DNA from 3 places in the Streptomyces niveiscabiei genome. Region 1 is predicted to be linked to each of the others. Evidence: riboswitches for the same ligand, from Rfam matches in the RefSeq annotation. Region 1 holds a riboswitch; each other region holds the start of a gene.
What was found. A riboswitch is a leader RNA that binds a small molecule or an ion and turns the genes downstream of it on or off. The one in region 1 is predicted to bind cyclic di-AMP.
Positions count from the first base shown of each region.

Region 2: it holds a riboswitch for cyclic di-AMP, as region 1 does, so the genes downstream of both, PV682_RS11740 (M23 family metallopeptidase) here and PV682_RS41650 (transglycosylase family protein) in region 1, are expected to answer to the same signal.
Region 3: it holds a riboswitch for cyclic di-AMP, as region 1 does, so the genes downstream of both, PV682_RS01685 (M23 family metallopeptidase) here and PV682_RS41650 (transglycosylase family protein) in region 1, are expected to answer to the same signal.

Region 1 covers NZ_JARAYJ010000061.1:21,550-31,801, reverse strand. The annotation lists gene PV682_RS41660 (FtsB family cell division protein) at 1-302, opposite strand, end outside; gene eno (phosphopyruvate hydratase) at 395-1,681, opposite strand; gene PV682_RS41650 (transglycosylase family protein) at 1,924-2,637, opposite strand; cyclic di-AMP (ydaO/yuaA leader) riboswitch at 2,642-2,801, opposite strand; gene PV682_RS41645 (LysM peptidoglycan-binding domain-containing protein) at 3,024-4,136, opposite strand; gene PV682_RS41640 (cytochrome P450 family protein) at 4,298-5,533, opposite strand; gene PV682_RS41635 (hypothetical protein) at 5,530-8,199, opposite strand; gene PV682_RS41630 (hypothetical protein) at 8,410-8,796, opposite strand; gene PV682_RS41625 (nucleoside triphosphate pyrophosphohydrolase) at 8,966-9,955, opposite strand; gene PV682_RS41620 (SurA N-terminal domain-containing protein) at 10,073-10,252, opposite strand, start outside.
Region 2 covers NZ_JARAYJ010000007.1:27,404-37,655, reverse strand. The annotation lists gene PV682_RS11745 (exo-rhamnogalacturonan lyase family protein) at 1-748, opposite strand, end outside; gene PV682_RS11740 (M23 family metallopeptidase) at 860-1,858, opposite strand; cyclic di-AMP (ydaO/yuaA leader) riboswitch at 1,861-2,025, opposite strand; gene PV682_RS11735 (alpha-galactosidase) at 2,298-4,379, opposite strand; gene PV682_RS11730 (tyrosine-protein phosphatase) at 4,585-5,385, shown strand; gene PV682_RS11725 (DUF6126 family protein) at 5,400-5,525, opposite strand; gene PV682_RS11720 (helix-turn-helix domain-containing protein) at 5,522-6,133, opposite strand; gene PV682_RS11715 (aspartate aminotransferase family protein) at 6,198-7,583, opposite strand; gene dxs (1-deoxy-D-xylulose-5-phosphate synthase) at 7,580-9,541, opposite strand; gene ispG (flavodoxin-dependent (E)-4-hydroxy-3-methylbut-2-enyl-diphosphate synthase) at 9,568-10,252, opposite strand, start outside.
Region 3 covers NZ_JARAYJ010000001.1:379,960-390,211, forward strand. The annotation lists gene PV682_RS01660 (alkaline phosphatase family protein) at 1-144, opposite strand, end outside; gene PV682_RS01665 (DUF5998 family protein) at 144-725, opposite strand; gene PV682_RS01670 (bifunctional acetate--CoA ligase family protein/GNAT family N-acetyltransferase) at 786-3,857, opposite strand; gene PV682_RS01675 (HPr family phosphocarrier protein) at 4,045-4,326, shown strand; gene PV682_RS01680 (GntR family transcriptional regulator) at 4,544-5,227, opposite strand; gene PV682_RS01685 (M23 family metallopeptidase) at 5,410-6,162, opposite strand; cyclic di-AMP (ydaO/yuaA leader) riboswitch at 6,177-6,323, opposite strand; gene PV682_RS01690 (M16 family metallopeptidase) at 6,600-7,988, opposite strand; gene PV682_RS01695 (M16 family metallopeptidase) at 7,985-9,376, opposite strand; gene PV682_RS01700 (DNA gyrase/topoisomerase IV subunit A) at 9,672-10,252, shown strand, end outside.

The DNA of each region.
Region 1 (10,252 bases):
TACGCGTCGTCCTGCCAGCGCGCCTTGAGGTCGCGGAGCTGCTCGACCTTCTGCCGGGCCTGCTCCTGCTCGCGTTCGAGGTCGGCGATCTCGGCGCGCTGGGAGACGTACTGGCGCATGGGGTAGGCGAGGGCGACGACGAGGGTGCACAGGACGAGCGCGAGGAGCGCGGCGCGGCCGGTGAGGCGGGAGCGGCGCTGCTGGCGCTTGTTCTGGGAGCGGTAGACGCGGGCGGCGGTCTGCTCGCCGAGGGCGCGGAGTCTGGTCGCGGTGGAGAACCGGTCCTTGTCCTTGACGGCCATGCCCGCGCCTCCCGTTCCCGTTCATACGTGCGTACGTCCCCGCACACGGTACGGGACCGGGTACGGGGACGTACTAACGACTTGGCTAAGCCTTAGCCCTTGAAGCGCGGGAATGCGCTGCGACCGGCGTACACGGCCGCGTCGTCGAGGATCTCCTCGATGCGCAGGAGCTGGTTGTACTTGGCGACGCGCTCGGAGCGGGCCGGGGCGCCGGTCTTGATCTGGCCGCAGTTGGTGGCGACGGCGAGGTCGGCGATCGTGACGTCCTCGGTCTCGCCGGAGCGGTGGGACATCATGCACTTGAAGCCGTTGCGCTGGGCCAGCTCGACGGCGTCCAGGGTCTCGGTGAGGGAGCCGATCTGGTTGACCTTGACGAGGAGCGCGTTGGCGGCGCCGTCCTCGATGCCGCGGGCGAGGCGCTCGGGGTTGGTGACGAAGAGGTCGTCGCCGACGATCTGGACCTTGTCGCCGAGGCGGTCGGTGAGGACCTTCCAGCCGGCCCAGTCGTCCTCGAAGAGCGGGTCCTCGATGGAGACGAGCGGGTAGGCCGCGACGAGCTCCTCGTAGTACTCCGTCATCTCGGCGGCGGAGCGGGACTTGCCCTCGAAGAGGTAGGAGCCGTCCTTGTAGAACTCGGAGGCGGCGACGTCGAGCGCGAGGGCGATCTGCTCGCCGGGGACGTACCCGGCCTGCTTGATCGCTTCGAGGATGAGGTCGAGGGCGTCGCGGTTGGAGCCGAGGTTCGGCGCGAAGCCGCCCTCGTCGCCGAGGCCGGTGGACAGGCCCTTGGTCTTCAGCACCTTCTTGAGGGTGTGGTAGACCTCGGTGCCCCAGCGCAGGGCCTCGGAGAAGGACTCGGCGCCGATCGGCGCGATCATGAACTCCTGGATGTCCACGTTGGAGTCGGCGTGCGAGCCGCCGTTCAGGATGTTCATCATCGGCACCGGCAGGAGGTGCGCGTTCGGGCCGCCGAGGTAGCGGAAGAGCGGCAGGTCGGACGCCTCGGAGGCGGCGTGCGCGACGGCGAGGGAGACGCCGAGGATGGCGTTGGCGCCCAGCGAGCCCTTGTTGTCGGTGGCGTCCAGGTCGAACATGGCCTGGTCGATCAGGCGCTGCTCGGTCGCGTCGTAGCCGACGAGCTCCGGGCCGATCTGCTCGATGACGGCGAGGACGGCCTTCTCGACGCCCTTGCCCTGGTAGCGGTTGGGGTCACCGTCGCGCAGCTCGATGGCCTCGAAGGCACCGGTGGAGGCGCCGGACGGGACGGCGGCACGACCGGTGCTGCCGTCGTCGAGGCCGACCTCGACCTCGACGGTGGGGTTGCCTCGCGAGTCGAGGATTTCCCGGGCTACGACGACGTCGATGGACGGCACGAGCATCTCCTTCAGTGTGACGCGGGTACGCAGACCTCGTGGGCGCTGCGAGGACGAGCCTAACCGGCTCCGGGGCTTCGGCCAGCCGACCGCCCGCCCCATGGGACAGAACCGACCGTACTCATTGTTCATACCCGGAACAAAGAGGGGGTGGCCGGGGGGCGAACAAAGAAGGGCGGCGGACACAAGCCCGCTCCGGTGCGTACGGGGGAACGCGCACCGGAGCGGGAGCCTGGGGGGCCTGCTGTCTACTTCAGGTGGAGCTGCTGACCCGGGTAGATGAGGTCGGCGTCCTGGATGATGTCCTTGTTGAGCTGGAACAGCTTCTGCCAGCCGCCGGCGACCTTGTGCTTGGCGGCGATGGAGCTGAGGGTGTCGCCCTTGACGACCTTGTACTCGCCGTCGCCCTTCTTGACCTTCTGGCCGGTGGGGGTGGTGACGGTCTTGGAGGACGTCGTCTTCTTCGGGGCGCTCTGCTTGGGGGCGGCCTGGCGCTCGGTGGAGCGGGAGGAGGCGTTCGACTCCGTACGGCTGCTGGAACCGCCGGCCGAGGAGCCCGAGCCGGAGGACGAGCCGCCGCCGTTGTAGGAGGCGCCCGACAGGCCGACGCCGCAGCTCGGCCAGGCGCCCTTGCCCTGGGAGGCGAGGACCTTCTCGGCTATCTCGATCTGCTGGGACTTGCTGGCCTGGTTGGCGGTGGAGGCGTACGCCGTGCCGCCGTACGCGGCCCAGGTCGACGCGGAGAACTGGAGGCCGCCGTAGTACCCGTTGCCGGTGTTGATGGCCCAGTTGCCGCCGGACTCGCACTGCGCGACGGCGTCCCACTCGGAGGCGGTGGCGGCCGAGGCGTTGCCCGCGGCCATCAGGGGGGCGGCGACGGCGACACCGGTGACACCGGCGAGCGCGACGACACGGGTGGCCTTGGACGGGCGGCGGTGCTTGCCCTTGCCGGAGAACAGCATGGATCGATCCCCTCACCGACGCCTGCGAGGTGAGCTGTCGGGTTGGGGCCGGTTGAGTTGCCCTGTCGCTCTTCGCGACTTCACCCCTAGCCGGGTCCGGCGTCAACCACCGTTCCCAGCGCTTACCTTGGGTCCCCCGCTCCTGCCTACGGCGCTTGACGCGACGACTGTTCCCGGACGGCCGCTGGCAGGATTCGGCGTTGCGGCAGCCGGGGCTCGGGTTGCCGAGCGGTCACGACCGTAGACACGCCCTCAGTGGATTTTCAAAGACGATCAGGGCTTCTGAGACTCATCCCACACTTTCCCCAAACCCGGACATTCACCGCGAACACGGACGCCGAACTGCCGTGGTTCCGCCCGCTTTTACGCCTTTGCCGTACGCCGGGTCAGTCACCGAGAGACAGGGGCTGACCGGGGACGATGGCGCTCGGGTCGGCCCCGATGAGGTCCTTGTTCGCGGCGTAGAGGGCGCGCCATCCGCCGTCAAGCTCAAGGGAGTCGGCGATGGAGCTGAGGGTGTCACCGACGCGGACGGTGTACGACTCCGGTTCGTCCGCGCTGAGGCCGCGGTGCTTGCCGGTGCCGGCGGTCGAGAGGGTCGACGCGGTCGAGGGCGGGGTGATGAGGATCGGCGAGGCCCCGACGGCCGCGCCGACGCTGGTGTCGACGAGGCTCCAAGACTCGGGCGGCTGCACCGCGTTGCCCGACTTGTCCCCGTACGACGGTTCTGTGCGCTTGCTGTCAGAACCCTGTGGAGCTTCGGGGGTGACGATCCGGCCCGAGCCGCTGTCCTTGCCCGCCTCGGCCGAATTCCCGGTCTCCGCCGAGGAGTCGGGGGTCTGCGGGGTCGGCGAGGTCTGCGGGGTCTGCGGGGTCGCCTCGGGGGACTTCCCGGGGGTCGACGGGGTGGGGGTCGGGGACGGCGAGGCGCCCGGGTCCGTGCTGCCGGAGGCGCCCGAACCGGCCGTCGAGCCCGAGCCGTTGGACGTACCCGACGCACCCGACGTTCCGGATGAGCCGGACGTATCGGTCGAACCCGTACCCGTACCCGTGCCGGGGCTCGGGCTGGGGCTCGGGGTCGCGTCGGTCGCCGCCGCGCCGTTCTCCTTCGTCAGGCCCGCCGTGAGCGCGCAGATCGGCCAGAAGCCGGGGCCCCGGTCGGCGAGGATGCGCTTGCCGACCTCGATCTGCTCGGCGCGGCCGGCGAGGTCGGGGCGCTCGGCGTAGGCGAGGCCGCCGTACTTCTTCCAGTCGTCGAGCTTGATGTGCAGCCCGCCGAACTGGCCCGAGCCCGTGTTCTCGTCCCAGGCGGCGTCCGTCTCGCAGTCGGCCACCTTGTCCCAGACGGTCGTCCCCTCGACCCCGGCCGGGTTGCCCGCCGCGCTCGCGCCGCTCGCGCCGAGCAGCGGGATGGCGATCGCGGTGCCGGTCACTCCGGCGGCGACGAGGAGCGCCGGAGCCTGGCGGGGTCGACGGTGGCGGCCGTTCCCGGAGAGCATGCGGGCACCTTTCTCACGACAGTGGGGGGCGGGGCGGCTGGTGGGCCGCTCCGGCTTGTGAACGTATCGGCATACGATCACCTGTCACAAGTTCATGCCGCGCAGATCACGTGAAGATCACGGAGTTGAGGGCGTGTCATGTTTGCGTCGGGGCGGCGGGCTCAGGGTGTCGCCGTGAAGCTCACCGGCAAAGTCCGCAGGCCACGCATGATGAGACCGCCCCGCCACCTCAACTCCTCCGGGCTCACCGCGAGTTGAAGGTCCGGCAGGCGTGTGAGAAGTGTCGCGAGCGCGGTCTGGCCCTCCAGGCGGGCCAGGGGTGCGCCGAGGCAGTAGTGGATGCCGTGCCCGTACCCCAGGTGCTGGTTGTCGCGGCGGGCGAGGTCGAGGGTGTCGGGGTGCTCGAAGCGGGCCGGGTCGCGGTCGGCGGCGGCGAGGACGACGAGGACCGGGTCGCCGGGGGCGATGCGCTGGTCCCCGAGGGTGAGTTGCTCGGTCGCGAAGCGCCAAGTCGCCAGCTCCACCGGGCCGTCGAAGCGCAGGAGTTCTTCAACTCCGGTTTCGAGGAGGGCGGTCTCGCCCGTGCTGATGGACTTCTGGAGTTCGGCTCTCTGGTCGGGGTGGGTGAGCAGCGCGAGCGTGCCGTTGCCGATGAGGTTGACCGTCGTCTCGAAGCCGGCGAACAGGAGGATGAACGCCATCGCGGCGGCCTCGTTCTCCGTGAGGTGCTCGCCGTGGTCGGAGGCGCGGATCAGGCCGGAGATGAGGTCGTCGCCGAGGTCGCCGCGTTTGCGGTGGATGAGGTCGAGGAGGTAGGCGCGCATCTTCTTGACGGACCGTGCGACTCCCCCGCGCGGGCCACCCCCATGTCTGATCATCATCCCGGCCCAGTCCCGGAAGTCGTCCTGGTCCTCACGGGGTACGCCGAGCAGGTCACAGATGGCGTAGATCGGGAGGGGGAAGGCGAAGTCGTGGATGAGGTCGGCCTCGCCCTTCGCCGCGAACCGGTCGATGAGCTGGTCCGTCAACTCCTGTACGCGGGGGGCGAATTCGGCGACCCTGCGCGGGGTGAACGCCTTGCTGACGAGCCGCCGCAGCCTCGTGTGGTCCGGCGGGTCGATGTTCAGCAGGTGCGTCATCAGCTCGGCCTTGCGCTCCCCCGGGATGCCGGTCTTGCCCTTCGCGTGGGCCGGTTCGTCGTGGTGGGCCGGGTTCTTGGAGAGGCGGGCGTCCGCGAGGGCCTGTTTGGCGTCGGCGTACCGGGTGACCAGCCAGGCGTCCACTCCGCTGGGGAGGGTGGTCCGGTGGACGGGGGCGTGCTCCCGCAGCCAGGCGTACGCCGGGTACGGGTTGGAGGCGAACTCCCAGGTGAAGAGGGTGGGGGTGCTGTCGGTCACCCGTCGACGGTATCCCGTTTACGCCGGAGCGCCTCGGCGCGGTCACGGGCGAAGGCGTCGCCCTGCGCGGCGGCCTCGTCGTACGCCTGTAGCGCCTCGGTACTACGACCCGACCTCTCCAGTATTACGCCGAGGTGCGCGAGGTCTTGGGGGTCGGTACTACCCCTGAAGTACGACTCGGCGTCCTGGAGGGTCTGCGGGGCGGCGCGGATGTCGTCGAGGATGCGGACGGCCCGGTCGTCGCCGTCGTGGGCCGCGCGCTCCAGGTAGGGCTGGGCGGTCTCGGTCTCGCCGCGCAGGAGGTGGTAGGCGGCGAGGTTGCGGGCGAGGGGGACGTCTTGCTCCTTGCGTGCGTAGTACTGCGCCGCGCGGGAGGCGTCACCGAGGCGGAGGTCGAGGGCGCCGAGTTGTGCGGCGGCGTTTCCGTCGCCGGTTTCGGTGGCCCGGCGCAGGGCCCGGTCGGCGAGGGCGAGGTGGGCTTCGGCGAGGAGGCGGTGGGCCGTGGGGGTGGGGTTCTTGTCGGCGGCGGTGCGGAGGTAGGGGACGGCTTGTTCGGCCCGGCGCCTGCGCAGGAGGTACGCGCCGACCCGCTCCGCGAGTTCGAGGGACCCGGCGTCGGCCGCCTTCCGGTACCAGTACATCGCGCCCGTCTCGTCCCCTTCGGTCTCCTTGAGCAGGCCGAGCATGTGCATCGCGTCGCGGTCGCCCTTCTCGGCCCTCGGGGTGAAGAGGGTGCGCGCGTTGATGTGCACGGTGTGCCGGTCCTCGGCGTCGTACGAGGTGACCTCCAGGGCGGCCCGCCAGACGCCGACCGGGAGCCACCTCTCCTCGCGCAGCGCCGCCGCGACCAGGGCGCCGTGGGGGCGCCACGTGCCCTCCCGCTCGCCGGGGAGCAGAAAGCCGGTGACGCCGTGCCGCCGCTCGGACGCCCAGGCCAGGGCCTCGTCCACGGCCGCGGCGGGGTACGGGGGTACGGGGTCGTACGCCGTCTGCGCGGCGGCCAGCAGTTCCCTCGGCATGCCGCGGCGCACACCGCATCGCGCGAGGTCGACCGAGGCCAGCAGCAGGCTTTCGCGGGCGCCGCGCAGGCTGCGCGCGCGCAGCGTGCGGCCCCAGGTGTCCACCAGCAGCGGTGCGAGCGCCAGGTACTGCGTGACGCCCGTGTCCCCCCGCCACTCCAGCGCCTCCGTCAGCCTCGGGTCCTCGCTGTCCCTCGCCCTCGCCAGTTCGGTGCCGCTCCACACCGTGCTCAGGCGTTCCTTCCTCGCGCGGGCGAGGAGGCGGTGCGCCGGGCCGTCCGTCTCGTCCATGTACGCGTCGTACACGTCGTCGTTCATCGTCCCCACGACCTGGACGCGGGCCCTCGTCAGCTCCGCCAGCAGCTGGATGTCCAGCTGGCGTTCCCTCAGGTGGGCGTCCAGGTCGTCCAGCCACAGGACGTGTCTGCCGGGGTGGCCCGCGAGCAGGGCGGGGAGGGGGCGCAGGTCCGTGCCGGGGGACGGGGCGAACACCCTGGTGTCCGGGGGGAGTTCGGACAGCACCTCCCACGCGGTACGGGTCTTTCCCGCGAACCTCCGCCCCGTGATCACCAGCAGCCTGCCGTCCGCGAACCAGTCCCGGCTCGTCTCCACGTCCCGTACGACGTACAGCGGCAGCTCGGGCCCCTCCTCCAGCCTCCGCGCCTCCCGCACGCCGAGGTCCAGGGCGTCGGCATCGGTGAGGTCGGCGAGGGTGGGCCAGGTCGTGGGGTCGAGGTGCGTGAGGGCGGGGTGGGTGAGGGCGGGGTGACCGAAGTAGACGTTGCCCGCGACCGCGCCGGTTACGGGGCCGTGGAAGGTGGATCGGCTGAAGTCGACGTGATCGCCGGGCGGGGTGGCGGGGTCTTGGTGGGGTGGGGTAGGGCCTGGGTCGGAGGGGGTGGGAGTCGGGTCGGGGTGAGGGGCGTCCTCGGGGGTGAGGGGCGGGGGGTCGTACACCTGGGGTGGGGTGGGGGGAGCGTCGGCGGGTGCCGAAGGGGAGGGGGCGTGCTCCTGGGAGCGGGCGTCGGGGGATGCCGGTGCAGGGAGGTCGAAGGGCGGGACGACGGGAAGGCAGGCCGGGGGCGGGGCTTCCGGCTCGGGGGTCCGGAGGGGGCGGTGGCCGTTTCGGGGCAGGGCGGGGAAGGAGGCGCCTTCCGGCTCCGCGGTCCGGGCGGGGCGGTCGCCGTTCCTGGGGTGGTCGGCCCGGGGTGCCTCTTCCGGTTCCGGCGTCGGCGGGCGGTGTCGGTCGGCCGGGGGTTCCAGGGTCGGTTGTTCCAGCTTCGCGCCCACGAGCATGGAGGTGAGGGTGGTGACGCGGTCGGCGCGGTCGGCATGCGCGGGAGCGGGCTGCGGGGCGAGGTCCGCGTGGTGCTCGTAGCGGTCGGTCAGTTCACGGAGCAGGTCGGCGGCCGACGGGATGTCCTCGGCCTGGGCGAGATACTTGCGGATGCGGCGGACATGAATCTGGACCGAACCCGACGAGACGGCACGGAACGACATCAGATCAAGACGATGGTGAGGGGTCACAGCGATGAACCACTCGTGGAACGCGTCCCGGACCTCCGCCCCCACCTCGGTCTCCGACCCCAGCGCGGCACTGAACACCCCCGCCGCCCTGACCGCCAGCTCCTCCAACTCCCGCTCCATACACGCCCCCGCGCCCCGAGAACCGGATCAGAGATCCCACCGTACTCGCCCCCGGGGCCAAACTCCCGCCACGGGACGCCGCGCGGAACGGCCCTCGCCGCGCGGGAGTTCACCGCCCGGTGTTCCCCTGTGCTGCCGGCCCTCCCGGCAACGCCCCGCCCACCGAACCCCTCGGTGGGCGGGGCGTGTTCGACCAGCCGCTCGTGGCGATCAGTTGTGGATCGTCACGCAGGCCTTCGTGCCGGGGTACTTCTCCCACCAGCCGCACGCCTTCGTGTTGTTGGCGAAGCTCTGGTTGATGGCGGAGCCGACGGTCACCGTCTCCGTGCGGGACGCGTTCTCCAGCGTGCCGTAATAGCCGTAGGTGCTGCCGATCTCCAGGATCGGACGGTCGGTCCAGGCACGGTTGTTGGACTTCTTGGACAGCTTGAAGCTGTCGACGTGCAGCTTGGTCCCCTTGATCTCCAGGCAGACGGAACCCGAACCGTCCGTCGAGCCGGCGTTGCCGGCGCAGCCGGTCGCGCTGAGGATGCCCGCGTCGGCGGCCTGCGCGGGCCCCGACATCCCGGTCAGACCGAACGCCGCGACCGCGGCCAACGCGAGTGATGCCCTGGATATATGACGAAGCACAAGATTCCCCGTTCTCGAACCGACTGACGTACAGGCCGATGGCTTGATCACGGCCATCGCACAGCCTGGCGTCGCGGGGAGGGGGAGTCCTATCCGTGGCGACACCCATATCGCCGCACCCGCACCACCAGCCGCCTCAGTCGCCCGCCACCCCCTCGACCCCTCGAACCGCCTCCCGGTACACCCGCGCCGCCGCCCGCAACGCCGCCTCCGGGTCCACCCCTTCCGCCTCGGCGCGAGCCGCGAGCGCCAGCAGTTCGTACCCGACGCCCTCGCCGCCCGGCAGCGGCACGTCCAGCCCGGCCGTCCGCACCCGGGACGTCAGCTTGGCCGCGAGGGCGAGGGCGGGCTGGTGGAGGGGGACGCCGTCCGTGACGGAGGCCCGGCGCTTCTCGATCGCCTTCGTGCGCAGCCAGTGCGCCTTGACCTCCTCGGGGGTCGTGGCGACCGCGTCACCGAAGACGTGCGGGTGGCGGTGGATCAGCTTGGTGACGATCGTCGCGGCGACGTCGTCGATGGAGAACGCCTCCTCCTCGGCGTCCTCGGCGATGCGCGCGTGGAAGACGACCTGGAGGAGGACGTCGCCGAGTTCCTCGCGGAGTTCGTCGTAGTCGCCCTCCTCGATCGCCTCGACGAGTTCGTACGACTCCTCGACCGCGTACTTCGCGAGCCCCTTGTGGGTCTGCTGCGAGGACCAGGGGCAGGCGAGGCGGATCCGGTCCATGACCTGGACGAGGTCGAGGAGGCGGGCGCCGGGGAGGTCGTAGGAGGCGGGGAGGAGCTCCAGTTCGGGCATGGCGAACCGCCCGGACCCGGCGAGGCGGGCGAGCCCGTCGGTGAGGGCGGGCTCTCCCTCGCCGGTGGCGACGACGACCGCGGTCCGCCCCCCGGCGCACTCGGCCACCAGCTCCTCGGCACCGGGCGCCGCCACGGAGACGGCGACCCCGGCCTCCCGCAGATACGGCACCTGGGGATGCGCACCGTCCGCGCAGACGACCAGGTCCGCCGCGCGGAGCACCTGCCAGGCGGGCCAGGAGAGCAGGCCGGGGGCGACGCGGTGGCTGGTGGTGAGGAGGACGATGCGGCCGGTGGACCGCGCGGGATCTGCGGGGCTGGTTTCGTTCACACAGCGAACGTAACCCACCCGCCGATCCCGCCCGGAAAGTTATCCACAGCCTGGGGGTGAAAGTCGTACGACCATCTTGTATGCCGCCGCGCGCACACCCCCCATCCCCCTATACCTCTACGCCCCCGCGCTGATCTCCCGCACCCACGGCGTAGCCGCGTCCACCCGGCTCACCTTCCGCACGTCCCATCCCCCGTACCGGGGATTGAGGTCCACGCCCAGCTCCTTCGACGCCGTCGACAGCGCGTTCCAGAACTCCGGCCGGCTCGTCTCCGTCCCCAGCTTCGCCGCCAGCTT
Region 2 (10,252 bases), on a different contig from region 1:
GGTCGCCGTCCCAGACGAAGGTGTGCACGAGCCGCAGCGACTCGGCGCCCGCCGAGAACGCGAACCGCAGCACGAACGGCAGCCAGCCGCGCCCGCCGTGCCGGTGCCGCCCCTCGACCCGGACGACGGCCCGCACCGGCCCGTCCTGCTCGACCTCCACCTTCTCCACCCGCCCGGCGAACGCCTCCACACCGGCCCCGTCCCGCACACTCCCCTGCCGCAGCGCGACCAGCCGCCCGTCCCGCGCGACCTCGACGCCGCCGCGCAGCAGGCTCCGGACGACGGTGTCGGCGCCCTTCTGCGCGAAGCGGGCCGTCAGGACGCCGGTCGAGACCTCGACGCCGCCCTTCGCGCGCCGGACCGTCACCCGGTGTTCCGGTGCGGCCGGGGTGCCCGCGTCGAGGAGGTAGCGGTCGGCTCGGGGGGCGTCGGGGGCGATCGCGTGGGCCGTCCACTTGACCGAGCCGTCGGGCCAGTAGGCGGTGGGCCAGGACTGGACAGGGACGTCGGTGCCGTCCGCGGTCGTCAGCCTCAGGGGCTGTCCGGGTCTGTGCGTTCCGCGCGCCCAGGGGACGCCCCAGGTGGTGCCGGCGTGGGCGTCGGGGGTGCCCTCCAGCCAGTGCAGCTCGGTGGCGGCGTCCGTGCCGGTGGCGGCTGCCGCCGGGCGGGACAGGGACCAGGCGAACGAGGTGGCGGCTGCCGCGACGGCGGCGCTCTTGATGACGGTACGTCGGTTGACGCCGGACACGGGACCTCCGGGAAAGCGCTTTCAGGGGATGGAGATCACTGTGTCCCCGCGCTTTCCCGGCTGTCGACGTATGTCACATGACCGCAACAGAACGATCATGATCGCGCAAGATCAGACGGAGACCCCGTGCGAGCGCAGGTACGCGAGCGGGTCGACGTCCGAGCCGTAGTCGGCCGTGGTCCGTATCTCGAAGTGCAGGTGCGGCCCGGTCACGTTGCCCGTGGAGCCGGAGTAGCCGATCACCTGCCCCGCGCTGACGCGCTGGCCGACCGAGACGGCCAGCGCCGAGAGGTGCGCGTACTGCGCGTAGTAGCCGTCCGCGAGCTTGATGACGACCTGGTTGCCGTACGCCCCGCCCCAGCCCGCCGAGACGACCGTGCCGGCGCCGACGGCCCGCAGGGTCGTACCGCTCGGGACGACGAAGTCGACGCCCGTGTGGTAGCCGCTGGACCACATGCTGCCGGAGACCCGGTAGCCCGTGCCGACGACCGCGCCCCGGACGGGGAGGGTGAAGCCGGAGGAGGACGAGGCGCTCTCGGTGGTGGCCTTCGAGGAGGACGAGCCGGAGGACTTCTTCGACGAAGATGACGAGGACGACGAGCTTGCGGAGTCCGAAGAGCCCGAGGAGCTCTGGGACTTCCGCGACGACCGCTGCGAGGACTGCGTGTCCGTGTTCGCCCGGCTCTCCGCCCGCGCCGCCTTCGCGCCGAGCGAGAGGCGCAGGCCGGGGTGGATCAGCGAGGGGTCGGAGCCGACGGCGTCCCGGTTGTCCTCGTAGATCCGCTGCCAGCCGCCGGTGACGTTCTGCTCCTCGGCGATCTTCGAGAGGTAGTCGCCGGAGCGGACGGTGTAGGTGGTCGTCTTGCGGGTGGTGGCCGATGTCGTGGCCGAGGCGGTGCGCGCGACCGGCACGGCCTGGACGGTCGTCCCCGAGACCGGCGCCGTGGCGGTGGAGGTACCCACCGAGGACACCGAGGACGCGGTCTCGGCGTGTGCCCCGGTGGCCCCGATGAGCGGAAGTGCGAGCGCCGCGCCACCCGTTCCGGCCGCGGCGAGCGACCGGGAGAAACGAGGCGGCTTCGGGCGGCGGTGCTTACCCCTGGCGGGCATGGAATTCCTCTCCTGCGCCTGCGAGGTGAGCTGTCGGGTGCGGACAGGAGATGTCCGGCCGTGCCGAGGCACGGCTTTACCCCAAGCCTGCTCCGGAAGACCGGACCAGGCGGAACTGCCTGTGGGTCCCCCGCTCCTGCCGTTTCGCTGGTGGGTGTGTTCGGCTCCGGACTGCGGCAGGATTCGGCGTCCGCCCGGATTGGTGATGAACGTAGGCGACGCGGACGCACGGGGACAAGCAGAAGTTGTATATGAATCTTTTTCCTGTCGATTCACGGCGCGTTTCGACCGTCCCCGCACACCGCGTGAAAACCCGGCCGAACCCCTGAATCCCCTTGAAAACCCGGCCTATTACGTGCACATGACGCGTGCCGCAGGGCCAGGAATATGACCCTGCTCACGCGACCGATTCACAGATTTCCCAATTCGGACAGAAACCTCAGATACGGCGCAGCCGGAATACCGCCGCGTCGAGGTCACCGCTCAGCCCGGTCCGCAGCCCGTGGTGCACCAGGACCGCACCCCGGTGGATCTCACCGGTTTCGAGGCATTCGTACGACGCCGTCGCGTCAAGTCCGCGCAGCCGCACCGCCGGTGCGCTCTCCCCGTAGTGCTGGGCCTGGAGCCAGGCCAGGACGACGGTGTCGTCCCCGCGCACGTACTGCACGGCGCTGAGACCGCCCTCGGGGGCGCGCAGCCGGTACAGGTCGCCCTGCTGGACGACGGGCCGGATCTTCTTGTAGAGCTCCACCCACTCGCGCGCCTCGGCGAGTTCCGCGTCGGTCCACTCCGAGAGGTCCCCGCCGACGCCGAGCACCCCGGCGAAGGAGCTGACGAACCGGAACCTCAGCGAGCTGACCCGGTTGTTGAGCTGGGTGTTGGGGCTGTCGGTGACCCAGGCGGCCATCACGCGCGCGGGGTGGATCTGGCTGAAGCCGTGCTGGATGGCGAGCCGGTCCAGCGGGTCGGTGTTGTCGGAGGTCCACACCTGGTCGGTGCGGCTGAGGATGCCGAGGTCGATCCGGCCGCCGCCGCCCGAGCAGGACTCGAAGGCGACGCCGGGGTGGGCCGCGCGCAGCCGGTCCAGGAGCCGGTACAGCGCGCGCACGTGGTCGACCCACAGGCGCTGCGGGTAGGGGTCGCCGGGCCAGCCGGCGTCGGTGAAGCAGCGGTTGAAGTCCCACTTCACGTAGTCGATGGGGGCGCTGGACAGCAGGGTGTCGAGCTGCTCCCAGAGGTACTCCTGGACGTCCTCGCGCGCGAGGTTGAGCATCAGCTGGTTGCGGGACTCCGTGCGCGTGCGGCCCTCCTGGAACTGCACCCAGTCGGGGTGCGCGCGGTAGAGGTCGCTGTCCGGGTTGACCATCTCGGGCTCGACCCAGATGCCGAACTGCATCCCGAGGCCGTGCACCTGGTCGGCGAGCGGCTTGAGTCCCTGGGGGAAGCGGTCGGGGTTGGGCGTCCAGTCGCCGAGGCCCGCGCGGTCGCTGACGCGCTTGCCGAACCAGCCGTCGTCGACGACGAACAGCTCGACCCCGATGTCGGCGGCCTTGCGCGCGAGGACGAGCTGCTGCTCCTCGGAGATGTCGAAGGTGGTCGCCTCCCAGGAGTTGAACAGCACCGGGCGGTCCTGGTCCGCGTCCGGGATCACGTGCTCGCGCTGGTAGGCGTGCCAGGCGCGGCTGGCGCCGCCGAAGCCTCCGTCGGACCACAGGGCCGCGAAGACGGGCGTCGTGAAGGAGTCGCCGTCGGCGAGGAGGAGCAGGCCGGAGTCGTCGTGCCCGGCGCCGCCGGTGATCTGTACGCGCGCGTCGGGGAGCTGCGCGACGGCGATCCGCCAGGAGCCGGACCAGCCGAGGGCGGTGGTGAAGACCTCGCCGGACTCCTCGGTGGCGTCGGTGTCGAGGGCGACCCAGGGCAGGTGCGGGTGGCCGGTGTGGCCGCGGCGGCTGCCGATGATCTTCTCGCCGTAGGTGAGCCGCGTCCGCGCGAGACGGGACTCGGCGGCCCAGCGGCCGTGGAGCTGGGAGAGGCGCCAGCCCTCGCGGTGCGGGAGGGTCCAGGTCGCGGAGTCGGCGCGCAGCAGCTCCAGGGGTTCGTCGCCGTCGTTGCCGAGGACGGCCCAGCGCTCGACGACGTCCCCGCGCATCCGGTAGTGCAGCGCGACGGTCAGTCCGCCGTCGCGGAACGCGAGCCGGAGTTCGGAGTCATCCGCCCCGTACACCTCGTACGCGTCGAAGGTCCACTCGGTGCCCCGGCGCGCGGGCGTGCGCACGGAGAGCGCGGGGCGGGTGAAGCGGGGGCCGCCCTCGACGGGGTACTCCTCGCGGCCGTCCAGCGCGGACTCGAAGGACGAGCCGTGCGACAGGGGGACGGCCGCCAGCGCCTCGGCGTCGGCGAGGGTGATCGCCGGTCCCCAGTGGAGGTGCAGCAGCTCGCCGCGTTCGGTGAGGTGCAGGGCGTAACTGCTCGTGGGGCCCGACAGGAGCCATGTACGCCCGTTCTCAGCGGTTTCCAGCATCAGACCCTCACACGATCGAAAATCAGTTAAAACACATACGAACACGTACGACCAGACGGCAACATCATCGGGGGTTCCCGGGGCCCCCTGCAACGCCTGTGGAAAACTCCTGGGGTGTCTTCCCCGTGTCGTATGGTCGACAGCGTGTCCCACCGGCCATTCTCCTGAGCCGCGCCGGGCCGGGACCCACTGGGAGGGAGACCCCGTGACGCAGCAGATCCCCTCGACCGAACCCGAGCTGGCAGGCGTGCGCAACTTCCGTGACGTCGGAGGCCTGCCGACGACCGACGGGCGCCGGGTGCGCCGGGGCGTGCTGTTCCGCAGCGGCCATCTGGCGCACGCGACCGAGGAGGACGCCGCGTTCCTGGCCTCCCTGGGGCTGCACACGATCTTCGACTTCCGCAACGCGGCGGACCAGAAGCTGGAGGGCCCGGACGTCGAGCTGCCGGGCACGCGGAACGTGAACCTCCCGCTGTCGGACCCGGCGGACGGCGCGGAGTTCTGGGCGATGGTCCGCGACGGGCGGATCGAGCAGCTGCGCGAGCTCCTCGGCGGGGGCAGGGCCGCGGGGCGGATGATCACCTCGTACCGGACGATCATCAAGGGGCGCACGCCCGAGCACACCCAGGTGCTGGCCGCCCTCGCCGACGACAGCACGCCCGCGCTGATGCACTGCGCCGCCGGCAAGGACCGCGCGGGCCTGTCCATCGCGGTGACGCTCCTCGCGCTGGGCGTCGAGCGCGAGGCGATCGTCGCGGACTACCTGGAGTCCAACGCGACCCACCGCCGCTACCGGCTGCGCCGGACGGACGGCTCCACGCCCCCCGCGCGCGACCCCGAGATCACCGAACTCCTCAGCCCCCTGTTCGAGGCCCGTATCGAGTACCTCCAGGCGGCCTTCGACACGATCGACGAGCACTGGGGGTCGGTGGACGCGTATCTGGAGCAGGGCCTCGGGGTCACGCCGGAGCTGCGGGCGCGCCTGAAGGACCGCTTCCTGGAGTAACCCCCCGGCCCCGCCTACTGCCGTGAGCCCGCCTCGAACAGGAACCAGATGAACAGCGCCAGGACGTGGCCGCCGACGACGTAGATCAGCAGCCTGATCCACAGCGCGCGCGGGAAGCCTTCCTCACGGTTGTCGCTCATGGCATGCCTCCGGGGTCGGTCCCCAGGCACAGCGTGGCCGTGGGGCTCTGCAACAGGGTGTGGACGAAGAGGAGGTCGACGCCGGACGCGTCGCGCGCGGCGATGCGGTGCGGGGTCAGCGAGTCGAAGTGCGCGCTGTCCCCGGGGCCGAGGAGGTGCGTGGAGTCGCCGAGGGCCAGGCGCAGGCGCCCCGTGAGGACGTACAGCCACTCCTCGCCGGGGTGCACGCGCACGATGTCGCCCTGCGCGCCGTGCGGCACCCGCACCCGCAGGGCCTGCATCCCGCGCCCGGCGGCCCCGGCCTGGACGTACGTCCAGCCGCCCGCCTCGGTGGGCTCCATGGCCCCGGCGCGCACGACCGCGTCCCGCGCTGCGGACGTCTCGCCGAGGAGTTCGGAGACCGTCGTACCGTAGACCCGGGCGAGGGCGAGCAGCATCGGCAGCGAGGGCTGGCGCTGGCCGGTCTCCAGCCGGGAGAGGTAGGCGGGCGACAGTCCGGCGGACCGCGCGGCGGCCTCCAGCGTGAGGGAGGCTCGGCGGCGCAGGGCCCGCAGGTGCGGGGCCATCGCCGGGAGGGCCGTGGTCGGCTCGGCGTCCGGAGTGCTCATGCCTCCATTCAGCCGCGAGCTTGCCTGTGGGGCAAATTTCTTGCCCCACAGACAAAAAAGCCCGCTAGCGGTTCGCCACGGCCTGCTTGATCAGCGTCTTCCCGAAGTCCCACATCAGCCCGCCCCCGCTGTGCGCGTCGTCCATCACCTCGGTGAACGCGTCCACGAACCGCTCGACGTCCGCTTCGTCGACGACGAGCGGCGGGATCAGCTTGATGACCTCCAGATGGTCCCCGGACACCTGCGTGAGGATGCGGTGGCGCTGGAGCAGCGGGACGACGACCATCTGCGCGAACAGCCCCTTGCGGGCGGCCTGGAGCATCGCCCAGCGGCTGCGCAGCTTCAGCGAGGACGGCTTCCCGAACTCGATGCCGATCATCAGCCCGCGCCCGCGCACGTCGGCGAGCAGCTCGTACTTCCCGACCAGCGCCGTGAGCCGCGACTTGAGCAGTTCCCCGACCCGCCGGACGTGGGCGACGGTCTGCTCGTTCTCCATCACGGTGAGGACGGCGAGCCCGACGGCCATGGCCTGCGCGTTGGACCCGAAGCTCGCGGAGTGCACGAGGACGCGGTCCATCGACGAGTAGACCTTCTTGAAGATCCAGTCCTTCCCGAGCGTCGCCCCCACGGGCACGTACCCGCCGGACAGCGCCTTGGCGACGCAGACGAGGTCCGGCTCGACCCCGTCCTCGTGCTGGTAGGCGTAGAAGTCCCCGGTCCGCCCGAGCCCGGTCTGCACCTCGTCGACGATCAGCAGCGCCTTGTGCCGGCGCAGCAGCTCCTGCGCGCCCCGCAGATACCCGGGCGGCGCCTCGTGCACGCCCTTGCCCTGGATCGGCTCGACGATCAGCGCGGCGACGTCGCCCTTCCGCAACTCCCGTGCCAGCGCGTCGAGATCGCCGAGGGGTACGGCCGTGTCGGGCAGCAGCGGCGCGAACCCGTCGCGGAAGCCGTCCTCGCCGTTGACCGAGAGGGCGCCGGTGGTGAGGCCGTGGAAGGCGTGCTCGCAGTACAGGACGCGCGGCTTCCCGGTCGCGTACCGCGCGAACTTCAGCGCCGTCTCGACCGCCTCGGTGCCGCTGTTGCCGAAGAACACGCGGTCCAGGTGCGGGCTGTGCGCGAGGAGCCGCTGCGCGAGCAGTCCGGGCAGGGGCTGGCAGTCGAAGCGCGTGAGGTCGGCGAGGCCGAGGTCGAGGACGTCGTGCAGGGCCTTGCGGACGACGGGGTGGTGGCGGCCGAGGGCCATGACGCCGAACCCGGCGAGCATGTCCAGGTGGTCGTTGCCGTCGGCGTCCCAGAAGTGGGCGCCCTCGGCACGGTCGTAGACCTTGTCGAAGCCGATGGTGTGCAGCATGCGCGGCAGTTGGGGGTTGAGGTACTTGCCGTGCAGCTCGTAGCGCTCCTCGCCGCGCGCGGCGAGCAGGGCGCCGAGGTCGAACTCCGTGCTCATTCCTTCTCCTTGACTGCGCCGCCGGGCTGCCCGTCGGCACCGTTGACCGCGTCGCCCCTCCCGGCGAGGTCCGCCCGCTCCACGACGTCCTCGGCCTCCCGCACCGCGAGGCTCGCCCCGATCCGCCCCGCGATCTCCACCGGCGTCAGCCCGATGTCCGCCAGCACCTCCCCCCGCTTCGCGTGCGCGAGGAACTGCTCCGGAATCCCGAACCGCCGCACGGGCACGTCCACTTCGGCGTCCCCCAGCGCCAGCGCGACCGCCGAACCCACCCCGCCCGACCGCGAGTTGTCCTCCACCACGGCGACGAGCCGGTGCCGCGCGGCGAGCCCCGGCAGCTCGGGGTCGACCGGCTTGACCCACCGGGGGTCGACGACCGTGCACTCGACCCCCCGCGCGGCCAGCAGTTCGGCGGCCTGGAGGCACACCGGCGCCATCACCCCGACGGCGACGAGGAGTACGTCCGTCCCTGCCCGCAACACGTCCATGTCCCCGACCCGTTCGAGCGCCGGAACCGAGGGCCCCACCGACTCCTTGGGGAACCGGATCAGCGTGGGCGCGTCGTCGACGGCCACCGACTCCCGCAGCTGCACCCGGAGTTGATCGGCGTCCCGCGGCGCGGCGATCCTGAGCCCCGGCACCACCTGGAGGATCGACATGTCCCACATCCCGTTGTGGGACGCCCCGTCGACCCCGGTCACCCCGGCCCGGTCGAGGACGAACGTCACCCCGCAGCGGTGCAGGGCGACGTCCATGAGGAGCTGGTCGAAGGCCCGGTTGAGGAAGGTCGCGTACACGGCGACGACGGGGTGCAGTCCCCCGGTGGCGAGCCCCGCCGCGCTGACGGCGGCGTGCTGCTCGGCGATCCCCACGTCCCACACCCGGTCGGGGAACCGCTCCGCGAACCCGGCGAGCCCCACGGGGTGCAGCATGGCCGCCGTGATCGCCACGACGTCGTCCCGCTCCTCCCCGATCCTGACCATCTCCTCCCCGAACACCGACGTCCAGGAAGGCCCGCCCGAGGGCGCGAGGGGCTCGCAGGTCTCCGGGTCCATGACGCCGACGGTGTGGAAGTGGTCCTCCTCGTGCGCGAGGGCGGGCTCGTACCCGCGCCCCTTCTCGGTGAGGCAGTGGACCAGGACGGGACCGTGGAAGCGTTTCGCGCGGCGCAGCGCTGACTCGACGGCCTTGATGTCGTGCCCGTCGATGGGGCCGACGTATTTCAGGCCGAGGTCCTCGAAGAGCCCCTGCGGCGCGAACGCGTCCTTGAAGCCCTTCTTCGCTCCGTGCAGCGCCTCGTACACGGTCCGTCCGACGACGGGCGTGCGCTGGAGGACGTCCTTGCCCCAGGCGAGGACGCGCTCGTAGGAGTCGGTGGTGCGCAGGGTCGCGAGGTGGTTGGCGAGGCCGCCGATGGTGGGCGCGTAGGAGCGTTCGTTGTCGTTGACGACGATGATCAGGGGCCGGTTCTTGGCGGCGGCGATGTTGTTGAGCGCCTCCCAGGCCATGCCGCCGGTCAGCGCGCCGTCCCCGATGACGGCGACGACGTGGCCCTTCTCGCCCTGCACGTCCCGCGCCTTGGCGAGGCCGTCGGCCCAGCCGAGGGCGGTGGAGGCGTGGCTGTTCTCGATGACGTCGTGCTCGGACTCCTCGCGGGAGGGGTAGCCGGACAGGCCGCCCTTGCCGCGCAGCTTCGAGAAGTCCTGACGGCCCGTCAGAAGCTTGTGGACGTACGCCTGGTGGCCGGTGTCCCACAGGATGCGGTCGACGGGCGAGGCGAAGACCCGGTGCAGGGCGATCGTCAGCTCGACCACCCCCAGGTTGGGGCCGAGGTGGCCGCCGGTCCTGGCCACCGCGTGGACCAGGAACTCCCTGATCTCCTCGGCCAGCAGCCGCAGTTGAGGCTCGGTCAGCGCTTTCAGGTCGCGCGGTTGTCGGACACTCTCCAGAATGGTCACGCTCGGTCCCCCTTCTGTGCGGTGGTTCAACTCACGGTGACGGCGGGCTCCCCTGCTTCGACGCCGTCCTTCTCCAGCTGTGCGGCGATCTTCATCGCCTCCTCGATCAGGGTCTCGACGATCTTCGACTCGGGGACGGTCCTGACGACCTCGCCCTTCACGAAGATCTGCCCCTTGCCGTTGCCGGAGGCGACCCCGAGGTCGGCCTCGCGCGCCTCGCCGGGTCCGTTGACCACGCACCCCATGACGGCGACCCTGAGCGGCACCTCCATGCCGTCGAGACCGGCCATGACCTCGTCGGCGAGCCGGTACACGTCGACCTGGGCGCGCCCGCAGGACGGGCAGGACACGATCTCCAGCCGCCGCTGCCGCAGGTTCAGCGCCTGAAGGATCTGGATGCCGACCTTGACCTCCTCGGCGGGCGGCGCGGACAGCGAGACCCGGATGGTGTCACCGATGCCCTGGGAGAGCAACGCGCCGAACGCGACGGCCGACTTGACGGTCCCCTGGAACGCGGGCCCCGCCTCGGTGACCCCCAGATGCAGGGGATAGTCGCACTGCGCGGCCAGTTGCCGGTACGCCTCGACCATCACGACGGGGTCGTTGTGCTTGACGGAGATCTTGAGGTCCCGGAAGCCGTGCTCCTCGAACAGCGACGCCTCCCACAGCGCCGACTCGACGAGCGCCTCCGGCGTCGCCTTCCCGTGCTTC
Region 3 (10,252 bases), on a different contig from region 1:
GATCGCGGCGGTGAGGCCGGGAACGCCGAGCCCGGCGGCCACGGTGGGCAGCAGGTCGGCGAGGGAGCCGGTGCCGTAGCGCGGGACGGGCGCGGAGTCGACGCGGAGGGGTTCGGGGTGGTCCCAGGGGGCGAGCTGGGACATCAGAGGGCCGCGGTCGCCTCGGAGAGCGCCTGCGCGAAGGCGAGTGCCTGGCGCACCGTCTCCGGGCCGTCGCCCGCCTCGCTGACGCGCAGGCTGAGGTCGTCCGCCGTCGAGTTGCCCGTGTAGCCGTGGTCCGCGTCGCAGTTGGGGTCGCCGCAGGCGGCGGGCTCCAGGTCGATGCGGGAGACGGCGCCCCAGCCGATCGTGAGCATCACCTCGCGCGGGAGCGTGCCCGGCGCGTACGACTCGGGGTTGGCGACGACCCGGCTGACTACGACGGAGGAGATCCGGCCGAGCTTCACGGACTCCGTGGAGGTGGTCGCGTACGGCGTCGGCGACGTCGTGTCGGCGGCCTGCTCGTCGGTGTGGCTGACGATGAAGCGGTTGCCGGTGAGGACGAGCACGGTCACATGCCTGCGGACCTCGTTCTGGTCGAACGTGGTCTCCTGGTGCACCAGGTACGACCGGATCGGCTCGCCGCCCACGGCGGCCTCCACCGCCTCGGCCACGAGGGCCGGGTAGTAGCCGCTGCGCTCGATCGCCGCGCGCAGCCCCTGGGTCGTCGTACTGGTCTTGGCCATGTCCTCCATCCTACGGGGACCCACTGACTGCGAGGGACCCCGCACAGGGCGTCGGGGGGCTCAGTACGCGGGCAGGGTGCGCGGGCCGAGGTCGTCGCGGGCGGGTGGCGGGGCGAGGCGTACGGACGCGCCGAGGACGCTCACGCCGTGCGGGGCGACGACGACGGGTTCCAGGGTGACGGCGACGACCTCGGGGTGGTCGTCGACCAGGCGCGAGACGCGCAGGAGGAGTTCCTCCAGGGCCGGGGTGTCGACGGGGGTGGAGCCGCGCCAGCCGAACAGCAGGGGTGCCGTGCGGATCGAGCGCACCAGGGAGGTCGCGTCCCGGTCGGTGACCGGCACCAGGCGGTGCGCCATGTCGCCGAGCAACTGCGAGGCGGCGCCCGCGAGTCCGAACGACAGCACCGCGCCGGCGGCCGGGTCGATCACCGCGCGGACGACCGTGTCGACCCCGCGCGGGGCCATCGCCTGGACGACGGGCCGCAGTTCCCGGGGCGTTCCGAACAGCTCCGTCAACTCGCCGTACGACCGCCTCAGTTGCTCCTCGTCCGCGAGGTCGAGGCGGACGCCGCCGAGGTCCGCGCGGTGGCGCAGGTGCGGGGCGGTCGCCTTCAGGGCGACGGGGTAGCCCAGAGCGCGCGCGGCCCGGACGGCGTCCTCGGGCGTGGGCGCGGGGATGGCCCGCCGTACGCCGATGCCGTACCGGCCGAGGAGTTCGCACGTCTCCTCGGTGCCGAGGGTGAGTCCCTGCCCGCGCGCGAGGAGGCCGTCGATCAGCCGCGCGGCGCCCTTCTCGTCGATGTCCTCGTACTCGGGCACCTTGCCGGGATCGGCCGCCTCGCGCCGCCACTGCGCGTACTTCACGGCCTCCGCGAGGGCCCGCACGGCCCGTTCGGCAGCCGGGTAGGCCGGGATGAGGCGGGGACCGCTCGGGGACGCGAGGGGGTCCTGTGCGGCTTTGCCGGGGGATGCGGCGAGGGCGGGGTGCGGGGTCGTGGCGGCGGCGAAGGCGTTGCCCGGGCGCGTCGCGGGGGCTTGTGCGGGAGGGGCGGCGGGCGGGGGTACGGGGGCACCTGCGCGCGCGTACGCCGGGGAGGGACCGGGGGCGGAGGACGGCGCGGGGGACGCCCCGGACGTCTCTCCCGGCCGCGCGCTCCCGCCGTTGCCCGGCGACGCGGCACCTCCGGCCGCACCTCCCGCTCCCCCTGTGGCCGTGCCGGTCCGGGTGCCGCCCGCTGCGGGCGCTCCGGCCGCCGTACCCGCCTGGGGCGCCGTGCTCATCGCCGCCGACAACGCCTCGGCCAGTCCGCCGAGTTCGACGTGGACGACGAGGACCGGCTTGGCCGGCACCTCGGCGGCGGCCGTGCGCAGGGCCTCCGCGAGGTCGGCGTCGTCGGGGGAGCTCTCGCCGATGGCGGGGATGGCGGTGACGACGACGGCGTCGCACGTGTCGTCGGCCAGCGCGCGCGTGAGGGCGTGGCGGAAGTCCTCGGCGGAGGCGCCGGTCGTGAGGTCGAGGGGCGGGAGGGGGCGCAGTCCCTCGGAGAGGCAGGCGTCGTAGGTGAGCAGTCCGAGGGACTCGGAGTTGCCGAGGATCGCCACGCGCGGGCCTGCAGGGAGGGGCTGGCGGGCGAGCAGGAGGCCCGCGTCGACGAGTTCGGTGATGGTGGCGACGCGGATCACACCGGCCTGGCGCAGGAGCGCGGAGACCGTCGCGTGGGGCAGCCGTGTCGCGCGGACCGCGTGCCCCTGGGGCGCCGATCCGGCGCCCTGGACGACGACGAGGGGCTTGGCGGCGGCCGTGCGCCGCGCGAGGCGCGTGAACTTGCGGGGGTTGCCTATGGACTCCAGGTACATGAGCACGACGTCGGTGTCGGGGTCGTCGTACCAGTACTGGAGGACGTCGTTGCCGGAGACGTCCGCGCGGTTGCCGGAGGAGACGAACGTGGAGACGCCCGTCACGCCGGTCACCCCTCCTCCCCGGCGGTGCAGCCGGGACAGCAGGGCGACGCCGATCGCGCCGGACTGCGCGAACAGCCCGATGCGGCCGGGGCGGGGCGTCTCGGGCGCGAGGGAGGCGTTGAGCCGTACGTCCGGCGCGGTGTTGATGACGCCGAACGCGTTGGGGCCGACGATGCGCATCCCGTACGCGCGCGCGAGGCGTACGAGTTCGCGCTGGCGCTCGCGCCCGTCGGGGCCGCTCTCGGCGTACCCGGCGGAGACGACGACCAGCCCCTGGACGCCGTGTTCCCCGCACTCGGCGACGACTTCGGGGACGGCGCCGGCGGGGACGGCGACGACCGCGAGGTCGACGGGGCCCTCGATGTCGCGCACGGAGCGGTGGGCCGGGACGCCGTCCAGCTCCTCGACGCCGTCCGGGAGGGCCTTGTTGACGGCGTGCAGGGTGCCTGTGAAGCCCGCTGCGCGGAGGTTGGCGAGGACCGCGCGGCCGACGCCCCCGGGCGCGCGCCCGGCGCCGACGACGGCGACGGAGCCGGGCGCCAGCAGCCGCCGGACGGAGCGGGCCTCGGCGCGCTGTTCGCGGGCGCGCTGGACGGCGAGGGAGCGTTCGGTGGGTTCGAGGCCGAACTCCAGGCGGACGACGCCGTCCTCGAAGCTGCGCTTCTGCGTGTAGCCGGCGTCGGTGAAGACCTTGATCATCTTGGAGTTGGCGGGGAGCACCTCGGCGGCGAAGCGGCGGATCCCGCGCTCGCGCGCGACGGCACCGATGTGCTCCAGGAGGGCGGAGGCGACGCCGCGGCCCTGGTGCGCGTCCTGGACGAGGAAGGCGACCTCCGCCTCGTCGGCGGGCACGGTGGCGGGCAGGCCGTCGGGGCCGATGCGGTCATAGCGTACGGTGGCGATGAACTCGCCTCCGACAGTGGCGGCGAGTCCCACCCGGTCCACGAAGTCGTGGTGCGTGAAGCGGTGGACGTCCTTCGCGGACAGGCGCGGGTAGGGCGCGAAGAAGCGGTAGTACTTCGACTCGTCCGACACCTGCTCGTAGAAGCTGACCAGGCGCTCGGCGTCGTCGGCGGTGATGGGCCGCACGCGCGCGGTGCCGCCGTCGCGCAGCACCACGTCGGCTTCCCAGTGGGCGGGGTACTCGTGCCGCTCCTGCGCGCTCTGCATGGGGCCCAGCGTACGGCTCGCGTCCGACAACGGCGCGAGGCAGTCTGGGGGACGGAAGACGGCACGAACCGGACCGAGGCCGCGGTCCGGACAGCCGCCGGGGAGAGGCCGCCGTGCCTTCTCCCGGGACGCTTCACGTGTGGAAAACTGGTCTAGACAACCCTGAACACCGAAGGGCAGCAACAACATGGCTGAGCGCCGCGTCACCATCGGCTGGGCGGAGGGCCTTCACGCCCGCCCCGCCTCCCTCTTCGTCCGAGCCGCCACGGCCACCGGCGTCCCGGTCACGATCGCCAAGGCGGACGGCAACCCCGTCAACGCGGCCTCCATGCTGGCCGTCCTCGGCCTCGGCGCCCAGGGCGGCGAGGAGGTCGTCCTGGCCTCCGACGCCGAGGGCGCGGACGCGGCCCTCGACCGGCTGGCGAAGCTGGTCTCCGAGGGGCTCGACGAGCTCCCCGAGACCGTCTGACGCCACCCACGCGCGCGTACGGAGCCGCGCCGCCCTTTCCCGGGCGGCGCGGCTCCGTCGTTGTCCGGGCATACCGGAATGCTTTTCCCCGCGCAGGATCGCGAGACACTCGAAGGCATACGGAAGGAGCGCGCCGAGAAATTCACGACGCGCTCGTGAAATGGGCAGCGGAAATACACCTCCGCCGAATATCTCTTCTTTGTATACGGCGCCCGTGTTAATGCCGCAGGCCGGTCATGTTTACGGCGTGTTGCGAAGTCCTCACACGGTCGGCGCCGGCGAAGCGCAGCCGGTGGGCGGCGGTGGAGCGCTCGGTGTGCAGGGTGGTCAGCGCCCGCGCGCGCTCGGCGTCCCCGCGCGCGACAGCGTCGACGATCGCGCCGTGCTCGGTCCAGGAGTCGACAGGGCTGGCCGACGGCTCCACCGCGTACATCCAGGCGATCTTGTGGCGCAGCTGGGTCAGCGTCGAGGTCAGAGCCTGGCTTCCGCAGGCCTGGGCGAGCGTCTCGTGGAACCAGCCGCCCAAGGAGCGCAGATCGTCGCTGCTGCCCCGCCTGGCGCGCTCCTGGCCCAGCCTGACGAGTCCGCGCAGCACCTTCAGGTGGGCGTCGGTGCGCCGCTGGGCGGCCCGGGCGGCGCCGAGCGGCTCCAGGAGCAGGCGCATCTCCAGCAGGTCGGCGGCCTCCTGCTCGGTCGGCTCGGCCACGCACGCGCCCGCGTGGCGGCGGGTCACGACGAAGCCCTCGGCCTCCAGCGTGCGCAGCGCCTCACGGACGGGGACGCGGCTGACGCCGTACCGGCGCGCGAGGAGTTCCTCGGTGAGGCGGCTGCCGCGCTCGTAGACACCCGCGACGATGTCGTCCCGGACGGCCGTGCACACCGAGTGCGCCGGAATACGCATGACGGACCTCCGCCTTAATCCCCGTGAAACGTCGACGATTGACGTGTGTTCCGTGACTCTATTGCAATGAGCGGGAATTTCCGATGGCAGGCCGGAATCCAGGGATATTTTTTGGACAAGGGGCCGTCCGAAACGTCGAAAGCCCCGGCCGAGGGGGCCGGGGCTGGACGATCTCGCGCGGGTCAGACGTCGACGCCGTGCGCGCGCAGGTAGGCGACGGGGTCGATGTCGGAGCCGTACTCCGGTGTCGTGCGCGCCTCGAAGTGCAGATGCGGGCCGGTCACGTTGCCCGTCGCGCCCGAGTAGCCGATCCGCTCCCCCGGGGTGACCGTCTGGCCCACCGCGACGGAGATCGACGACAGGTGGCCGTACTGGGTGTACGTGCCGTCGTTCATCCGGACGACGATCTGGTTGCCGTAGGCGCCGCCCCAGCCGGCCTCCACGACCGTGCCGAGGCCGACGGCGTGCACGGGGGTGCCGGTGGCGGCGTGGAAGTCGATGCCCGTGTGGCTGCCGGAGGACCACAGGGAGCCGCCGCTGCGGTAGCCCGTGGACACGTACGAGCCGGTGATCGGCGCGACGAAGGCGTTCAGGCGGGCGCGTTCGGCCTCCCGCGCTGCGCGGGCCTCCGCGGCGCGCGCGGCCTTCGCCTCCTCGGCGGCCTGGACGCGCAGGGCCTCCGTACGCGCGCGGACGGCCGCCTGCTGGACGGCGTGCTCCTGCGCGTGCGCGCGGTCGTCGACGTGCTCGGTGACGTCGAGGCGCATGGTGACCGTGTCGTCCGCGAGGGTCATCGCGTTCGCCGCGGTCGGTTCGGGGGGTGATCCGGCGGCCAGCGCCGAGGTCGTGAGCGCCGCTATGCCCGCCGCGCGGGCGGTCGTACGCTGCATCCGGGTCGCCTTGCGGCGCCTGCCGGTGGCGCAGGTGAACGCCATGAGGTCGAGTTCGTCCTTTCCTTCCCTCTCGCCTACCGGGTTAGCTGACGGGTTCGGAGCAGGAAGGTCTCCTACGGGCGCGGGCGCCCGATTCACCCCAGGGACTGTGGGTCCCCGGCTCCCCTGGCTCGCGCCGTACGGGGACTCGGCGATCGCTGTCCGGTGCCGCGGTGTGCGGCGCACTGCCCGACGAACAGCCCGGACGACGCTAGAGGGCGTGCCGTCGATTCCCAAACGCACAGCGGTTTTTGTAGCGCACACCACAGGGCAGAGGTGAACCCTCCGGGCCAAAACGGTCACCACTGAGGGGTGTGTTTCGGGCAGGGCGCAACGCTGCGAACAGCGAACGCGCGCGGGGGGTGTCGTTCGCGGTGGCGCGCACGCGCGCGTGCGGCTCGCCATCCACCCCACGCGCGCGTGCCTGTGCTCCTGCTCTCCTACTCCGCCGTCACGACCCGTACGGGGCCGATCCCGAGGGCCTCGACCGGCTCGCGGATCTCCTTCGCGTCGCCGACGAGGACGGTGACGAGGCGGTCGACGGGGAAGGCGTTGACGACCGCGGCGGTGGCCTCGACGGTGCCGGTGGCCGCCAGCCGCCGGTAGAGGGTCGCCTGGAAGTCGTCGGGGAGGTGCTGCTCGACCTGGTCGGCGAGGGTCCCGGCGACCGCTGCGGCGGTCTCGTACTTGAGGGGCGCCACGCCGACGAGGTTCTGCACGGCGAAGTCGCGCTCGGCGTCCGTGAGCCCTTCGGCGGCGAGGGTGCGCAGGACGGTCCACAGGTCCGCGAGGGCGGGCCCGGTGTTGGGCGTGTCGACGGAGCCGCTGATGGCGAGCATCGAGGCGCCCGAGCCGTCGGGTGCGGAGCGCAGGACCTGCCCGAAGGCGCGCACGCCGTAGGTGTAGCCCTTCTCCTCGCGCAGGACGGCGTCCAGACGGGACGTCAGGGTGCCGCCCAGGCAGTACGTGCCGAGCACCTGCGCGGCCCACACGCGGTCGTGCCGGTCGGGGCCCACGCGCCCGAGCAGCAGCTGCGTCTGCACGGCACCGGGCCGGTCGACGATGACGACGCGCCCGGTGTCATCGGCGGTGACCGGCGGGATGGGCCAGGGCTGCGCGGTGGACCCCGTCCAGGCGCCCAGCGTCTCGCCGAGCAGCGCGTCGAGGTCGATGCCGTTCAGGTCGCCGACGACGACCGCGGTGGCCGTCGCGGGGCGCACGTGCCGCTCGTAGAAGGCGCGCACGGCGGCGGCGTCGATCTTCTCGACGGTGTCCTCGGTGCCCTGGCGCGGGCGCGACATGCGCGCGGTCGCCGGGAACAACTCCTTGGACAGCTCCTTGGCGGCCCGCCGGGACGGGTTGGCCAGCTCGTGCGGGATCTCGTCGAGCCGGTTGCGCACCAGCCGGTCGATCTCGCCCTCGTCGAACGCGGGCGCGCGCAGGGCGTCGGCGAGCAGCCCGAGCCCCTTGGCGAGCCGGGAGGCGGGGACCTCCAGGCTGAGCCGGACGCCGGGGTGGTCGGCGTGCGCGTCGAGCGTGGCGCCCGCGCGCTCCAGTTCGGCGGCGAACTCCTCGGCGGAGTGCCGGTCGGTGCCCTCGGAGAAGGCGCGCGCCATGATCGTGGCGACGCCGTCCAGGCCGGTCGGCTCGGCCTCCAGGGGCGCGTCGAGGAGGACCTCGACGGCGACGACCTGCTGGCCGGGGCGGTGGCAGCGCAGGACGGTCAGGCCGTTGCCGAGGGCGGCGCGCTCGGGCGCGGGGAACGCCCAGGGCCTGGCCTCGCCCGCCTGGGGCTGCGGGTGGAAGTCCATCGTGGCGAGCTCGGTCACTTGGCCGTCTCCTCGTTGTCGTCGGCCTCTACGGTCGCTTCACGCTCGGGGTCCTCGGGAACATCCGCGTCCTCGGCGCTGTCCGGGTGCTTGGGCTCGTAGACGAGCACCGCGCGGTTGTCGGGCCGCAGCCGCGCCTTGGCGACCTCCCGGACCTCCTCCGGCGTGATCTCCAGCACGCGCTGTACGGCGGTGAGGGCGAGCTGCGCGTCGCCGAACAGGACGGCGAACCGGCACAGTTCGTCCGCGCGCCCGGCGACCGTGCCGAGCCGGTCCAGCCACTCGCGCTCCAGCTGCGCCTGCGCGCGCTCCATCTCCTCGGCCGTCGGGCCCTCCTCGGCGAACCGGGCGAGCTCCTCGTCGATGGCGGCCTCGATGACGGGCACCTCGACGTCCCCGGACGTCTTGACGTCCAGCCAGCCCAGGGAGGGCGCCCCGGCCAGCCGCAGCAGGCCGAAGCCGGCCGAGACGGCGCTGCGGTCGCGCCGTACGAGCCGGTTGTACAGGCGGGAGGACTCGCCGCCGCCCAGGACGGTGAGCGCCAGGTCGGCGGCGTCCCCCGCGCGCGTGCCGTCCTCGGGGAGGCGGTAGGCGGCCATCAGCGCGCGCGCAGGGACCTCCTCGACGACGACCTCGCGCAGCTGCTCGCCGATGACGTCCGGCAGGGAGCCGTCACGCGGCTCGGGCTTGCCGTCGTGGGAGGCGATGGAGCCGAAGTACTTCTCGACCCAGGCGAGCGTCTGCTCCGGGTCGATGTCGCCGACCACCGACAGGACCGCGTTGTTCGGCGCGTAGTACGTCCGGAAGAACGCGCGCGCGTCCTCCAGGGTCGCCGCGTCCAGGTCGGCCATCGACCCGATGGGCGTGTGGTGGTAGGGGTGGCCGTCCGGGTAGACGAGGGCGGTCAGCTTCTCGAACGCCGTCCCGTAGGGGACGTTGTCGTAGCGCTGGCGGCGCTCGTTCTTGACGACGTCGCGCTGGTTCTCCATCGACTCGTCGTCCAGGGCGGCCAGCAGGGAGCCCATGCGGTCGGCCTCCAGCCAGAGCGCGAGCTCCAGCTGGTGCGCGGGCATGGTCTCGAAGTAGTTGGTGCGCTCGAAACTGGTGGTGCCGTTGAGGGAGCCGCCGGCGCCCTGCACCAGTTCGAAGTGGCCGTTGCCCTTCACCTGGGCGGAGCCCTGGAACATCAGGTGCTCGAAGAGGTGGGCGAGGCCGGTGCGGCCCTTGACCTCGTGGCGCGAGCCGACGTCGTACCAGAGACACACCGCCGCGACGGGGGTCAGATGGTCCTCGGAGAGCACCACGCGCAGGCCGTTGGCCAGGCGGTGCTCGGTCGCTGTCAGGCCCCCGGAGCCTGCCTGGGCTGTGGCCGTGTGACCCATGGGCATGTACGTCCCTTCGATGGCGGACGCGGTCGTGGGACCGCGGACTTTCCTGCCGGTCCTGTCACTGTATGCAAGCGTGCGGACGGTCGGCGAAGTTCCCGGCGGACGTACGCCGAGAGCGGATCGGTTAGCCTGCGGGCGGCTGCGGGGGAACGGCCCGCGCTCGCCCGGCCGGGCCCACGACACCGGGTCCTGGGCCGGGTTGTCAGTGCCACAGTCCACAATGGGCCGTCAGACCGCAGTTTTGTCGGCGTCCTGAACGCCACGGCAAGCGACCAGAAATGAGGAGCCGGCAGCGATGGCCCGCCGCAGCACGAAGACCCCACCGCCCGACGACTCGTTCGAGGAGCGGATCCTCGACATCGACGTCGTCGACGAGATGCAGGGCTCCTTCCTCGAATACGCCTACTCGGTCATCTACTCCCGCGCCCTGCCCGACGCCCGCGACGGCCTGAAGCCGGTCCACCGGCGCATCGTCTACCAGATGAACGAGATGGGCCTGCGCCCCGACCGCGGCTACGTCAAGTGCGCGCGCGTGGTCGGCGAGGTGATGGGCAAGCTGCACCCGCACGGCGACGCGTCGATCTACGACGCGCTGGTGCGCATGGCGCAGCCGTTCTCCATGCGCGTGCCCCTGGTGGACGGGCACGGCAACTTCGGCTCCCTGGGCAACGACGACCCGCCGGCCGCGATGCGGTACACGGAGTGCCGGCAGGCCGAGGCGACGAGCCTGATGACCGAGTCGATCGACGAGGACACGGTCGACTTCGCGCCCAACTACGACGGCCAGGAGCAGGAGCCGGTGGCGCTGCCCGCCGCCTTCCCGAACCTCCTGGTCAACGGCTCGTCCGGGATCGCGGTCGGCATGGCGACGAACAT